DNA from 2 places in the Pontimonas sp. genome. Region 2 is predicted to be linked to the other one. Evidence: predicted binding sites of a transcription regulator. Region 2 holds the regulator's gene; the other holds the start of a gene.
What was found. The regulator LexA, encoded in region 2, represses DNA repair genes until DNA is damaged. The targets are predictions, from matches to a motif close to TCGAACANNTGTTCGA.

Region 1 (7,367 bases), on a different contig from region 2:
ACTAATCCGACGTGGACTAGGCGACCGTCTTGTGCACGACCGGAGACCCGGTGGGTGTCGTCGTTTTTTCGCCCTTCACCGGTCGCGATCAGGACCTCGACATCACGGCCTAGCTGACGGCTGTTTTCCTGCCAGGACATCTCGTCTTGCAGCGCCACCAGGCGCTCGAAGCGCTCCTGGACGACCTCTTTGGGCACCTGGTCGGGCATTGTCGCCGCCGGGGTTCCCGGTCGAATCGAGTACTGGAAGGTGTAGGCACTGGCGAAGCGGGCTTTTCGCACCACTTCGAGGGTGTCTTCGAAATCCTTTTCGGTTTCGCCGGGAAATCCGACGATGATGTCGGTCGTAATCGCGGCGTGGGGAATTTTTTCCCGCACCCGATCCAAAATGCCCAAGAACTTCTCACTGCGGTAACTGCGCCGCATCGCTTTCAAAATGGAATCCGAGCCGGACTGCAGGGGCATGTGCAGCTGTGGCATCACGCTGGGTGTCTCGGCCATCGCATCGATCACGTCGTCGGTGAACGCCGCCGGGTGCGGACTGGTGAAGCGAATCCGCTCGAGCCCCTCGATTTCACCAGCGGCGCGTAACAACTTGCCAAAAGCCCCCCGGTCACCAAATTCCACACCGTAGGTGTTGACGTTTTGGCCGAGCAGGGTCACCTCCAGTGCACCGTCATCGACCAGGGCCTGGACTTCCCGGAGGATGTCGCCGGGACGGCGGTCTTTTTCCTTTCCGCGCAGGCTCGGCACGATGCAAAAGGTGCAGGTGTTGTTACAGCCCACAGAAATGCTCACCCAGCCCGAGTAAGTGCTCTCTCGTTTCGTCGGCAGCGTCGAAGGGAAGACTTCGAGGGCCTCGAGGATTTCCACCTCTGCTTGCTGGTTGTGCCGGGAGCGCTCCAACAGGGTCGGCAGCGAACCCATGTTGTGTGTCCCAAAGACCACGTCCACCCAGGGGGCGCGCTCCACAATGCCCGACTGATCTTTTTGGGCGAGGCAACCGCCCACGGCAATCTGCATTCCAGGCTTTTCGCGTTTTTTCTCGGCGAGGTGGCCAAGGGTCCCATAGAGCTTGTTATCGGCGTTTTCTCGAACCGCACACGTGTTGATCACGATGACGTCCGCCTCTTCGCCGGTGGCTGCTTCGTGGAAACCAGCCGCCTCGAGTGAACCGGCCATCCGTTCCGAGTCGTGCACGTTCATCTGACAGCCAAACGTGCGCACTTCGTAGCTTCGACCCGCTCCAAAAGCCTGAGCCGTCGGTGGCAGAGTCTTCTCCTGCACGGCAGCCTGCGTGTCCATACTCACACTGACAGTCTAAAACCCGTTGGCTTAACTACTCCCCCGCGAGCTACCTCGCGAATTACCCCGCGAATTACCCCGCGAACCCCACTGCCCCCGACTAGACAGTCTGGTCACTCGCGCTCCCTCAGCCACGCCCAGGTTCCCTCCTGGGCCGGAATCTGACGCGGCACCCGAATCGGGGTCCCAGCCGCCTTCGGGTTCATCGACGACGAGGTCGACCACCCGATACACATCGGGTCCTTGATAACCGCGGCGGGCAAGAAAACCCACCAATCGACGCACTTGAACGGCCCGGTCCAAGCCCCGAAGGACGCGCATTCGTGAGCGGGCGAGCTCCTCCAGGGTGTCGTCATCGACCTCATCCAAACCGGCAGCGACCTGGTCGATGATTCCCCGTGGGATACGCCTCTTCACGAGTGCTTGCTTAATGCCCACCGGACCCATTTTTTTCGATTCGCTGAGGCCCCGCGCGATGTCTTCGGCCAACTGCGCGTCATTGATCAAACCCTCTGACACCAGCCGGTCAATGACCTGGTCTACTGCTGGGCGCTCCACACCGCGATCGGCGAGCTTTTGTCGAAGCTCGGCCTCTGAACGAGCCCTCGCTGCCAAACTGCGCAGGGCGATATGCCGGGCCGTGGTGAGCGCGGATTCAGCCGCTGACTCCTCATCGGCATCACCCTCGACCGAGACACCCGCTTCGGCATCTAACGCAGCGACATCGAACAGCGCGGCATCTGAGGGTGTCGCATCTGCGGATTCCACACCTGCCGGCCCACCGTCTGCCAACCCCGCCATGGCGCGCGCCTGCTGCAAGTCGATCAGCTGGCCTGGCCACTGCGTGGCAGTGTCCGCATCAGCTGGCTCTTGTGCGACCGGCTCTTGTGTAACAGACACGTCAGCTGAACTCGACTCCGCCCCTATGTTCCCGGCTGGATTGTGTTCGGCCGGTTGATCCTGCGGGAGTGAGTGCTGAACGGGGCTTTCCTCAACGAGGGACTGCTCTGTCTGGACTAGGCCAGGGAAGGCAATGACTTCTGCCACGCCTTCCCCCGCCGTGTCCTTCGGTGACTGTGTCATAACCGTGAGCTACCGACGCCCTACGCGCTTTTCTCGGCGCGCTTTTCTTCCAGTGATTCCACCGGCGCTTCGGCAGCGGCCTCGTCTTGAGTGGCCGTGTCTTTAGTGGCCGTGTCTTTACCGGCGGCTTTGGGCGACTGGGCCCCTGTTCCATCGGCGCCGGTGACTTCTGCGACGTTGTCACCCGTGATTTGGGCGATGCCCAACTGCTCGAGGATGCGACGTTCGATTTCGTTGGCGATTTCGGGGTGCTCCAGCAGGTAGCGACGGGCGTTTTCTTTACCCTGACCCAGCTGATCGCCCTCGTAGGTGAACCAGGCGCCGGATTTGCGCACCAGGTTGTGTTCGACACCAAAGTCGATGAGGCTTCCCTCGCGAGAGATACCGATGCCGTAAATAATGTCGAACTCGGCTTGCTTGAACGGCGGCGCCATCTTGTTTTTCACCACTTTGACTCGGGTGCGGTTACCCACCGCATCGGAGCCCTCTTTCAGGGTTTCGATGCGTCGAATGTCGAGGCGTACGGAGGCGTAGAACTTGAGGGCTTTACCCCCCGAGGTGGTCTCGGGGCTTCCGAAGAAGACACCGATCTTTTCGCGCAACTGGTTGATGAAGATCATCGTGGTGCCGGTGGCGTTGAGACCACCGGTGAGTTTCCGAAGCGCCTGGCTCATCAGCCGGGCCTGCAAGCCCACGTGACTATCGCCCATTTCGCCTTCGATTTCGGCGCGGGGCACCAGGGCGGCGACCGAGTCGATGACGACGAGGTCGACCGAACCGGAGCGGACCAACATGTCGGCAATTTCGAGTGCCTGCTCACCGGTGTCGGGTTGGCTGACCAGCAGCTCGTCGATGTTCACCCCGAGGCTTTTGGCGTATTCCGGGTCCAGTGCGTGCTCGGCGTCGACAAACGCCGCGATACCACCCTGGGCTTGAGCGTTGGCGATGGCGTGCAGGGTCAGGGTTGTTTTACCCGACGATTCCGGTCCATAAATTTCGGTGATGCGCCCTCTGGGCAGACCTCCCACTCCGAGGGCAACGTCAAGGGCAATGGAACCGGTGGGGATGACGGCGACGGGGGCGCGTTCTTCCGAACCCAGGCGCATCACCGAGCCTTTTCCAAACTGGCGGTCGATCTGTGCAAGGGCGGCGTCGAGCGCCTTCTCGCGGTCGGAATTTTGGGTCATGGTGACTTACTCCTCGCTCATTGTGGGTGGCTGCCTATCGGCTGTCGTCCTCCGCGCGGCCCCGTAAGGCCCGTGGTCTCTCGACAAGGCGGTGGGGTGTAACAGAAGCGGCCCCACGCTAACCCGCCACCCCCGACACTCGCGGTTCAAGCGGACTTCTGTGGGAAACAACAGACCGTTACTCCCTGGGGACGAGGCTAGTGCCATTCGAACGAATATTCGAACAGTTGTTCCACGGCGTGTCGCTCGCCCGACCACCGCGGCGAGAATCAGACACACTCAGCCGCCCTCTACCCTGCGGTTTCTGCCCCGCTCCCCGCTCCCACGGCACAGGACTTCGAGGGCATAGTGCTGAGGGCATAGTGCTGAGGGCATAGTGCTGAGGGCATAGTGCTGAGGACTGAGGACCTAACCCTCAGCCGTTACCCCTTCTTGCGATGGCGCCTCGGGCGGTGTGGCGATCCCGACGCCGTATCGACGGGGAGGGGCGACATCCATTTCGTCACACAGCGCCCGCCACACCGCAGCGGGAGCATCGCCCCGGCCGAGCGCTTCGGTGGCGGTCACTCCGCCGAGTGCGCGCATCACCAGTTCGCGCACCAGGGTGCGCCCGGTGGTGTCGCCGAACTCGTCGGCCACCGCTCGATCGAACTCGCTGCGCGTCACCGTGTGTGGAAGACCCATCTCGCGCCAGGCACTGCCCGGGCGTTAGCGCTGGCTTGCTCCCACGGGACCGAGGTCGCGGTAGAGCTCGTCGGGCAGGGTGTCTGGCACGTCGGAGACCGGGGTGAGCTCTTCAAAGACGGCGAGACGCTCGCCCACTTCGACCAAGATTTCTGACAGCGGTGACTCGAGGGCCTCCGCGATGGCTTGCAGCACTTCACTGCTGGCTTCTTTTTGACCGCGCTCGATTTCGCTGAGGTAACCAAGGGCGACGTTTGCACTCCCCGCGACCTGGCGCAGGGTCTTTCCACGCGACAAACGGTAATCACGTAACACATCACCAATTTCGTGTCTCATCAACACCACGGGGAACACCTCCTTCTTCGAGCCGTGGACAATACTCTAACCAGTTTTGCTTAGCGCCAGTCGGGTAAAACCCTGTGACCATTCTGTGTAGCTACTGAAGATAACGGTGCGCGGCGAGGTTTTATTCCCGCGCATTACCCGCCTGCGACTCGATCGCACGCTGCAACAGTCCCAGTGCGTGCGAGACGGTCTCTGTGCGCACGAGCTCGCGTGAGCCGACCAGGTCCAGACGCTCACTCCACGCCGTTCCATCCGGAGCGACCACCGCGATATAGACCACACCGGCGGGAGCACCAGAAACCGGGTCCGGATCCGGACCCGCCACCCCGGTCGTCGATACCCCCCACACTCCCGCAGGCCCCGAGGCCGCCGCGCCGTTGTTACCGCCAGTGTTACCACCGGTGTTACCACCGATGTCACCACCGGAGTCCACACCGAGGGCGCGGGTCACCCCGCGCGCCATCTCGAGGGCAACGGCCTCACTGACGGCGCCCGTGGTGTTGAGGGTGTCGCGGCTCACTGCCAAAAGGTGGGCTTTTACTGAACTGTCGTAGGCGACTACGCCACCGAGGACCACGGCGGAGGCGCCGGCAATGGACACCAGCGCGGAACACAGACCACCCCCGGTGAGCGACTCCGCACACGCCACCCGCTCCCCACGCGCGCGCAGCAGATCGATCACGACGGCCGGGTCACCCGCTGCCAGTGCTTCTGCCGACACTTCTCCTGCCATTCTTGACCCCGGGTCATCGGATTCCGCCTGCATCGACGACCCCGATTACGCGGTGGTCGACTCGGGTGGGCCGTTGCTGGCCGCTGGGTCAGCACTGCCCTCCGGGCCGGTCAGTCGATCACCGCGCAACGCGCGGATGAGGTAATCGAGGCCGGTAATCACGGTCAGTGCCACGGCGACGACCATCAGGGCGTCGTTCACCACGAAGATCCAATCGCCAAGGATCAACCAGGTGGGCGCGAGCCAGAAGCCGAGCGCGACGGCCTGGGAGATGGTTTTTGCTTTCCCACCGCGCGAGGCGGGGATAATCCTGTTTTGAGCCACCAGTAGGCGAAATACCGTGATGCCCAATTCGCGGCCCAACACCACAATGACCACCCACCAGGGCAGTTCGGCCAGGAGCGCCAAACCCACAAACGCGGCCCCGGTCAGTGCCTTATCGGCGACCGGATCGAGTAGGACCCCAGAGCTTGTCACCAAGTTTCGACGCCTGGCGAGGGCCCCGTCGATACCGTCGGTGGAAATGGCGATGACAAATACGGCCGCGGCCAGCCAGCGCCACAGCCCCCACTGGCCATCGTCGATGAGTAACCACCAGAGCACCAGCGGGGCAAAACCGATGCGGATCACGGTGATGATGTTGGCGAGGTTCCCGGCACTAACTGGCCCGTCTCCACCGGCGAGCACACGGCCACGAAAGCGCGCGGCACCTCGGGCACCCGAGCCGGTGTCGGCAGAAGCTGTCTTATCCGTCACCGCACACCTCCCACAGACGCCACCTCGATCGGTGCAGGCGCGACCCGCGAGACCTTAGGGCCGCTGCGACTCGCCTGCATCCCCACCATCGTACTGGGCGTCTGTGGGGTCAAACTCGCCGGCATCGTGTGCCTGGTGGGCACTGGCCGGTTTGGGTTTCGCCGGTGCCAGAGACTCTGCGTCACCGGCTACGGCGACGCCCTCTGCGGCAACACCCGCACCCGACCCACCGGGGCTCATCCCCTCCGGTGGGGTGGGAATATCGGCGGGGTCTAATTCGATGGTGAGTTGATCTTCGGGAGCGAGGCGCCCCTTGGGGGCCTCGCTGGATTCTGGAGCCTCGCTAGCTTCTGGGGCTTCGCTGGCTTCTGGCGCCTGGGCCGCGGCAGCGGCCGGTGCGGGTTGTTCACCGCGCAGGCGGGCGAGTGCTTGGGGTAGCTGTTCGATGGAGACCAACACTTCGCGGGCTTTGGAGCCCTCGGAGGCACCGACAATGTCTCTGGATTCCAGCAGGTCCATCAGCCGCCCGGCTTTCGCAAAGCCCACCCGCAGTTTGCGCTGAAGCATCGAGGTGGACCCAAACTGGGTGTTGACGACCAGTTCGCAAGCTTGGAGTAGCACATCCAAATCGTCGCCAATGTCGGCGTCTGGTTTGGCCTTATCGGCGACTTGGGCTTGCACGTCGTGGCGATATTCGGGCTCTGCCTGGCGCTTCACGTGGGAGACCACTTGGTGGATTTCTTCCGGATCCACCCAGGCGCCCTGAACACGGGTGGATTTGTTGGCACCCTGTGGAATAAACAGGGCGTCGCCCTGACCGATCAGGCGCTCCGCGCCTGGTTGGTCCAGGATCACCCGGGAGTCGGTCATCGACGAGACGGCAAAACCCAGACGCGAGGGGATGTTGGCTTTGATCAGCCCGGTGACCACGTCGACGCTGGGGCGCTGGGTGGCGAGCACCAGGTGAATTCCAGAGGCTCTCGCCAGTTGGGTGATGCGCACGATCGAATCTTCCACATCCCGGGGAGCAACCATCATCAAATCGGAGAGCTCGTCGACGACGACGAGCAGGTAGGGGTAGGGCTCGAGGGTGCGGTTGAGACCGGGGGGAAGCTCGATGGTGCCCTCGATGACGGCCTGGTTGAACTCGTCGATGTGTTTAAACCCGAAACTGGCCAGGTCGTCATAGCGCTGGTCCATTTCGGTGACCACCCAGGCCAGTGCTTCGGCGGCTCGTTTCGGGTTGGTGATAATCGGGGTGATCAGGTGTGGCAC
Region 2 (7,367 bases):
GAAGGTCTCCCCCGGGTCCACTACGCCTCCAAAGAGCACAAAATTCGCGAGCGATGGCCAGACAAAGTAGCCCATCGCGGTCAGTTCGCGCGCGAGGCGATCTCGCTGCTGGCGAATCGACTCGACCGTGGCGAGCATGGTCTCGTGGTGGGCGAGCGCCGCGGTGGCAGCCGCCTGGGTGAGTGCGGAGAGGTGGTAGGGCAGGCGAACCAATCGAAGAGCGTCGTTGACCACCGGATCGGCAATCAGATAGCCAAGCCTCGCCCCGGCAAAGGCAAACGCTTTGCTCATGGTGCGAGAGATCATCAACCGCGGCCTGCCCGCCAATAGCCGCCTGGCGGAGAGGTGATCGTCGGGGGCAAATTCGATGTAGGCCTCATCGACCAACACCATCGCCTCGCTGGCGTCATAGGTTGCCTCGATGGTCTCTAACGACACCCCGGTCCCGGTGGGGTTATTGGGACTGCAGAAAAACACCACATCGGGTTGGTGTTCTGTGACGGCGGCCACGGCCGTCGCCGGAGAAATCTCGAAGTCGGCGTCTCGCTGTGCAGGCACCCAGCGCGTTCCCGTCGCCTCGGCGATGATGGGGTGCATGGAGTAGGTGGGCGGAAAGCCCAGAACGCTTCGTCCCGGACCACCAAAAGCCTGCAAGACGTGTTGCAACACCTCATTGGAACCGTTGGCGGCCCAGATTGATTCTGGACCACCCGTCGTCGACTCGCCGGTGGGGCGCTGGGCGAGGTAAGCGGCTAATCCTTCTCGAAGCGCGAGAAATTCGCGGTCCGGGTAGCGGTTGATGTTCTCCAGTGCATCAGAGAGTGCCTCGAGGATGCTCGATCGCACCGCGTCGGGCACGCGGTGGGTATTTTCGTTGACGTTCAGCGTGACGGGAACGTCCACCATCGGAGCGCCGTAAGGGGATTTTCCCCGCAGGTCGTCTCGAATGGGCAGATCGGAAAGTTCCACTCCCCCATCGTAGAGGCCGGCCACCTGGAGGACGGGGCGAGGAGCCGGGCGCCTGGAGAAAGGGGTTAGAGGACGTGGCTAGAGGCCGGCGGGAATGATCAGTTGTTGACCGGGCTGCAGGCTCGCAGAGTCGAGCGCGTTTGCGCGTAGCAGGCGATCGATGACGACGCGCGGATCCTGTTGGGGGGCAATATCTTCGGCGATGTCCCACAGCGACTCGCCGGCAAGGACGGTGTAGACCTCCACGGTGCCGTCTTCGCCACCGGCCTGTGCACCCGGGGTCGCAAAAACCAGTGACAGCACTAATACCGGAAGGGCGATCAGGCCCGCGAGGACGACGCGTCCACGCCGAGTGATTCTCAGTGGCGCACTGGCGAGCTGAGCGGGGCCGGCGGTGGTGGTGTGTGACATGGTGTTCTCCTTGTCCTGGTGTTGAGTCCCGCCCCCGACCCTCGGCCGGGAGAGTCGGGGGCGAATCTCTGTTTCGAATATATGTTCGAATAGCGACGTTGTCAACTACCGAACACCAGAAATTTCACCAGGGACCACCGACATTGGCGCGACACGTTCGAAAGAATGTTTCACAAAAGTGTTCGAAACGCGCTAACCTGGGGGTTATGTTGACACCACAGCAGGAACGTATCCAGGCATTTATCGAACGCAGCCTCGACTCGAGGGGCGTTCCCCCCAGCATGCGAGAGATCTGTGACAACACCGGTCTGACCTCAACGTCGAGTGTCTCCCACCAGTTGGGACAGTTAGAGCGCGCCGGATACATCAGGAGACACCCGGGCACAGCGAGAACCCTCGAGGTGCTCATTCGCCTCACGCCGGAAGCAGACGCCCCCGTCGCTCCGGTGAGTTCCCTCGAGGACAACATGGTGCCCATCCCCCTGGTGGGCCGCATCGCCGCGGGTGGGCCCATCACCGCGGAACAGCACGTCGAAGAAGTCGTCAGCCTCCCCACCCAGTGGGTGGGCGGTGGCAACCTGTTCATGCTGAGTGTTGTCGGAGATTCCATGATCGATGCCGCCATCTGCGATGGCGACCACGTGGTCATCCGCGAACAAAAAACCGCGGAGAACGGCGAAATTGTCGCCGCACTACTCGACGGTGAAGCCACGGTCAAAGTCTTCAAACAACGAGACGGACACACCTGGCTGTTGCCACAAAACTCCGCCTACGAACCCATCCTGGGCGACGAAGCCACCATCCTGGGCAAGGTCGTCACCGTGATGCGCAAGGTCGACTGAGGACTCGCCCACGAAAAGACTCGTCGACTGGGGACTCCCTGCGCTGTGCCGGAGTGATTGAGCCGGAGTGGCAATACTCGAGGGGTAGTGCTCGGGGGGCAGCACTCGGGGCTCGGAGCAGTTTGGCGAGGGTGGACGCGGCAGCCCCAACACACCCTTTCCCGTGCGGGGTGCAAGCGGAGTAGCCTGGCGAGCATGTCAGGTCGTGATCTTCTCCACTCCAGTGCCGAGCACATCGCCGCCGTGCAGTCGAGTCACCCCGGTGGGGCACTGCGGGTGCTGCTTCCCATTGCCCGCTTACACGCCACCAGCGCGGACACCGCGCTGGGGTCAGACATTTTGCGCGTCGAAGCGGCGGCCTCTGGAATCCGGGCCGAGCTCAATGCCGCTCTGCCCGAGCTCGCCAGTTGGTGGACGACCCCCACCCTCTGGCTCGCGCCGCAATCAGATCCCGGGGCCAACCAGCCCACAACCGGCGAAGTCAGTGTCTCGGTGGAGTCGTTTCACCAGGTCGTCTCCGATGCCATCGGCTCCCTCTTGGGTTGGGCAGAGCAGGTCATCGTGGTCTCGGCCGCGCTCGACCGGGAGCAGCTAAGCCCCACCCTGCGCGCGCTTCGACAAGCCGAAGCCAATGTGCTGTGGGTCACAATCGAACACGGCCCCGACGCCACTTTCGACGCGGTGGATGCCGTGCGTTTTGGGAAGCCCGGCGACGACGGCTACCTGGAGCCCCCAGCGAGCGCCTAAACACCTCTCGCGGGCGGAGCGCACGCGCCGCGGCAGTGCGGTAGGAGGCAATGCGGTGGCACTGCAGTGGGAGGCAATGCGGTGGGAGGCAGCGAGGAGTGTTAATCCCCCGAGTGGCTCGTCACCGCTGCGGGTGTACCCGCCGGGTCTGACAGGACCACAAAGTCTTCGAGTGAGGCGAGTGTGACCTCGTCCAGCATGACCTCCATGCTGGTTCCCGCCTCGTCGTAAGAGGTCGCCAGCACGTCACCCGAGTCGTGCACGAGGGCGACTAGGTCACCGCGGTCGAAAGGAATGAGCAGGCGGCGGTGGAGCGTGGGCCGCGGGAGTACCTCGGCGATGGCGCGGTGCAGAGTGTCGATTCCCTGGCCGGTGGACGCCGAAACAAAGACAGCACCGGGTTGCACACCGCGCAGTTCGACTTCCCGGTCAGAGTCGATGAGATCGGATTTGTTGAACACCACGATTTCGGGGATCTCGCTGGCGCCCACATCGGCGATGACCTGTCGCACGGTGTGGATTTGCGCGGTGGGGTCGGGGTGTGAGGCGTCGACGACGTGGACGATCACGTCGGCATCACCGACTTCTTCCAGGGTGGAGCGAAAAGCCTCCACGAGTTGGTGCGGTAGCGAGCGGACAAAGCCCACCGTGTCGCTTAGTGTGTAGGGCCGGCCGTCGGGTGTCTGGGCTTTTCGCACCGTCGGATCCAGTGTGGCAAACAGGGCGTCTTGAACCATCACCCCCGCACCGGTCAGCTGGTTCAACAGCGAGGACTTCCCGGCGTTGGTGTAGCCGGCGATGGCGACCGAGGCGATGTTGTTTCGCTCGCGGTTTTTGCGCTTTCCCGCTCGAGCGGGGCTAAACCCGGCGATTTGGCGTCGAAGCCTCGCCATCCGCTGGTTAATACGTCGACGATCCAACTCAATTTTGGTTTCACCGGGACCACGCGAGCCCATTCCGGCACCAGCCCCACCGACCTGGCCACCGGCCTGGCGGCTCATCGAGGCACCCCAGCCGCGAAGCCGCGGAAGTAAATACTGCAGCTGGGCGAGCTCCACTTGAGCTTTACCCTCACGGGTTTTCGCGTGTTGGCTAAAGATGTCCAAAATGACCGCTGTGCGGTCGATGACCTTTACTCCGATCGCATCCTCGAGGGCACGGCGTTGACTGGGCGCCAATTCGGTATCGGCGACCACGGTGTCCGCCCGGACTGCAGCGACGAGGTCGGCAAGCTCACGCGCTTTGCCACTGCCCAAATAGGTGGCGGGGTCTGGCTGGTCGCGCTGCTGCAACACCCCGTCAATGACGGCGGCGCCGGCCGTTTCACACAGCAGCGCCAACTCGCGCAGCGAGTTTTCCGCATCGACAATGTCCCCGTGTCGATAGACGCCCACGAGGACGACGTTTTCGAGACGAAGCTGCCGGTATTCGACTTCGGTGACGTCCTCGAGCTCTGTCGAGAGCCCTCCGACGCGGCGCAGGCCACTTCTCGCCTCCAGGTCCAAATCCCCGGTGGTCGGTGGAGCACCCGCTCGCACGGAGGACTGCGCCTCCGCGGTATCGGGGGTTGCCACCGTGGCCGGGGTATCCCCCGCGTGTTCTTCTACCGGTGCGCTAAAGACGCTCTGCTGGGGAGCAGCCGAGCGCTCTTCGGGCGCGCGAGAGAGGATTCGATCAATGGGGTCTACCCGCTTGGACGATTCACTCATGTCCTCACAGAATAGTGCGCCCGCGGCTCCCACCGGAGGGCCGTTCGCTCTGGGCACGAGCTGCGGACCTGAACCGAAGGTCACCTTGCTGGCTTCGCTGCCGGTCACGCTGCCCACCACGCTGCCCGCCGCGCTGCCCGCCGCGCTGACGCTTTCGGGGCCCAATGGCGCCCCGAAGTCGCCCAGTGGCTCCCCCAGTGAGTCCTACGGTGAGTCCAAACCCCAGTAGTGCGCCGACCCCTGTGCCAAGCCCCAGTCCCAGCAGGGTGCTGCCAGAGGCGATCGCGGTCACGGGTCCTGTGGGGGCCAGCTCTGGCTGCCCGGGAGGGAGTGTGGCAGGTGGGAGCGGTGTGCTGACGATGGTGTCGACACCATCGGAGTCCTCCGGCTCACGGTCACCACCCCCGCTCCCACCTGGTTCGTCGTCTCCGGAGTCTCCCCCGGAGCCCTCTTCGGTGTCCTCACCGACGCGTTCATCGGCGAGCAGGGTCGCGATGGCGAAATTGCCGACCGAGACACCGGTGGAGAGGCCGGTAATCGCACCCACCAGGGTGCTGGTGCCGGCGAGGTCGTTGGTGTAGAGCGAGACATTGGAGTCGATATCTCGACCGAGCACATACACCGTGTCATCGGCGGTGTGATCGGCCGCGACAATGGTGATCCCGTCCATCTCGTCACTGGCGGCCTGTGTGGCGGCCAATTCGCCGGTGTCGGTATCGACGAGGTAGAGCCCGTCATCGCCGCCGAGGACGAAACCGTAGAGGGAATCGGCTACCGAGACGAGCGCTGAGACAATCTTGTTATTACCCCCCACCCCCCCCCCGCTAGGTCGGTGGTGTCGATTGTGCTGTAGTTTCCGCTATCGACTGCGAGGGTGGACAGGTGGGCACCGGCGGGCCCGTCATGGGGCAGGTGACCCAAGAAATAGGTACCGTCTTCTGCTCGGTCCAGGGCATTCAGAATTTCGTCTTCGCCGTAGTCGGGTTCCACGAGGGTGGATTCGGCCGTGGTGTAGTCGATTGCGGCCAGCACGTTCGAGTCTGTGGCCGACTGGTTAATCGCGTAGAGGGTGTTTGACACGGGGTCTGCTTCGAGGCCAGTGACCACGTAGTCGAAGGTGTCGCCGGTTATTGCGACGCCTCCGCTCACCTCGGCAGAGTCGAGATCGAGTGCGTAGATCTTTCCATCGGAGCCGATCATGACGGCACTGTCGTCTTCTAATTCACCGCCCGTGGCATACAGCGGCGTGGCGATCGGGACTGCTGCCAGGGCGAGCGCGCCGCCCGTGAGCAGAGCAGTTCGAATCGGGAGCGCCCCCGAGGGGTGGATTCCTGCGGGGTGGCCCGCCGTCCTCCGGGTGTCGGCCGGGCCGGATCGTCGCCGCGGCTCGCGGCGCGAATCGGGGTGTGTGGCTGCTGCGGTGACACGACTTCGGGTCAACATGGCGCACAGTTAACTGCAGAGTCGAATAACATTCAAGACTTTTTTTCGTGGCGTTTTATTGGTAGTGGCGGGCACTGTGGGTGGCCACGCAGCCAGGGAGGCCACCCGGGTAATCAATTACTTACCCGGTTACTGCTCACCCACGGTCGCTTTTTCGCCCTGCCGCCATGTCACAGGCCCCTACTACACTGATGCCACCAGCCGAGAAGACGTCTCGATTTGCCCTCCACAACCGCAGGCGCCCAGGAAGAAAGCCCGAGCATGCGAGTAGCAAAATACGACCGATACGGCCCTCCAGAGGTCATCACTCTGGCCCACGAAGCAGATCCCAGCGAGCCTGGTCCCGACGAAGTCTCGATCCGCGTGGTCGCCGCCGGGCTGAACCCCGCCGATAGCAAAATGCGGCGAGGGCGCACCCCCATTGTCGAACTCCCCGCCCGAATCGGTCGTGAATTTTCCGGCATCGCCATTGCGGTGGGGAAAGACGTCAGCCACATCGAGGTGGGTGCAGAAGTCTTGGGCACCGGCCAAGGGGTCATGGCCGACATCATCTCCTCCCCCGCCAACCTGGTGATGGCAAAACCCGAGGGAATCACCTTTGATCACGCCGCAGTGTTACCCGTTGCCGCCCAGACAGCCTGGGCGGCCGTGGAATCTCAGAGTGTGAAACCCGGAGAGGTGGTCGCCGTCAGCGGTGCCTCCGGCGGAGTGGGCGTGGTCATGTGCCAGTTGCTTCGCGATCTGGGCGCGACGGTGATTGCCACCGCCAGCCCCCGAAACCACGTGTATTTGGAGGGAATGGGTCTCATCCCCCTGGACTATCACGGTGACCTCGTCGCCTCCCTCGAAGAATTCACCCCCAAAGGCCTCCACCACGTGTTTGACAACTCCGGGCACGAAATGATCGAGGCGGCGCTGGAGTTGGGCGTCCCGCGAGAGAACATCAACTCCATTTCCGGCGACGGCCCCCAGTTCGGGGTCCCCACCGTGGGACGCGTGGGGCTCAACCCGCCGATTATCACCGCATTGGCGGAAAAAATTGCGGACGGTTCGCTCATTATCCCCATTCGCACCCAACCCTTCGATGAGGTCAGGAAAGCCTTCATCGACCTGGAGGAAATCGGAGTATTCGGCAAAGTCGTCGTGCGCATGGACGACACGGCAGAAGAGGCAATGCCCGACCTTCCCCCGGCCTAATTCTCCTGCCAGCGAGCCACCCCGAGGCAGAAACCCTCGGCATATTCCC

Region 1: recA (recombinase RecA) is a predicted target of LexA. The motif match lies at 3,782-3,797, and genes of this name have one in related genera.

Annotation. Positions count from the first base shown of each region.
Region 1 is NZ_JAVLBO010000016.1:15,508-22,874, reverse strand. Features, by position in the region: gene miaB (tRNA (N6-isopentenyl adenosine(37)-C2)-methylthiotransferase MiaB) at 1-1,304, opposite strand, end outside; gene RI518_RS05650 (regulatory protein RecX) at 1,335-2,204, opposite strand; gene recA (recombinase RecA) at 2,408-3,574, opposite strand; gene RI518_RS05640 (DUF3046 domain-containing protein) at 3,983-4,240, opposite strand; gene RI518_RS05635 (helix-turn-helix transcriptional regulator) at 4,283-4,603, opposite strand; gene RI518_RS05630 (nicotinamide-nucleotide amidohydrolase family protein) at 4,725-5,336, opposite strand; gene pgsA (CDP-diacylglycerol--glycerol-3-phosphate 3-phosphatidyltransferase) at 5,382-6,092, opposite strand; gene RI518_RS05620 (DNA translocase FtsK) at 6,147-7,367, opposite strand, start outside.
Region 2 is NZ_JAVLBO010000008.1:24,973-32,339, forward strand. Features, by position in the region: gene RI518_RS03705 (histidinol-phosphate transaminase) at 1-969, opposite strand, end outside; gene RI518_RS03710 (LysM peptidoglycan-binding domain-containing protein) at 1,048-1,380, opposite strand; gene lexA (transcriptional repressor LexA) at 1,587-2,222, shown strand; gene RI518_RS03720 (hypothetical protein) at 2,418-2,969, shown strand; gene hflX (GTPase HflX) at 3,071-4,678, opposite strand; gene RI518_RS03730 (hypothetical protein) at 4,683-5,492, opposite strand; gene RI518_RS03735 (hypothetical protein) at 5,450-6,121, opposite strand; gene RI518_RS03740 (NADP-dependent oxidoreductase) at 6,383-7,318, shown strand.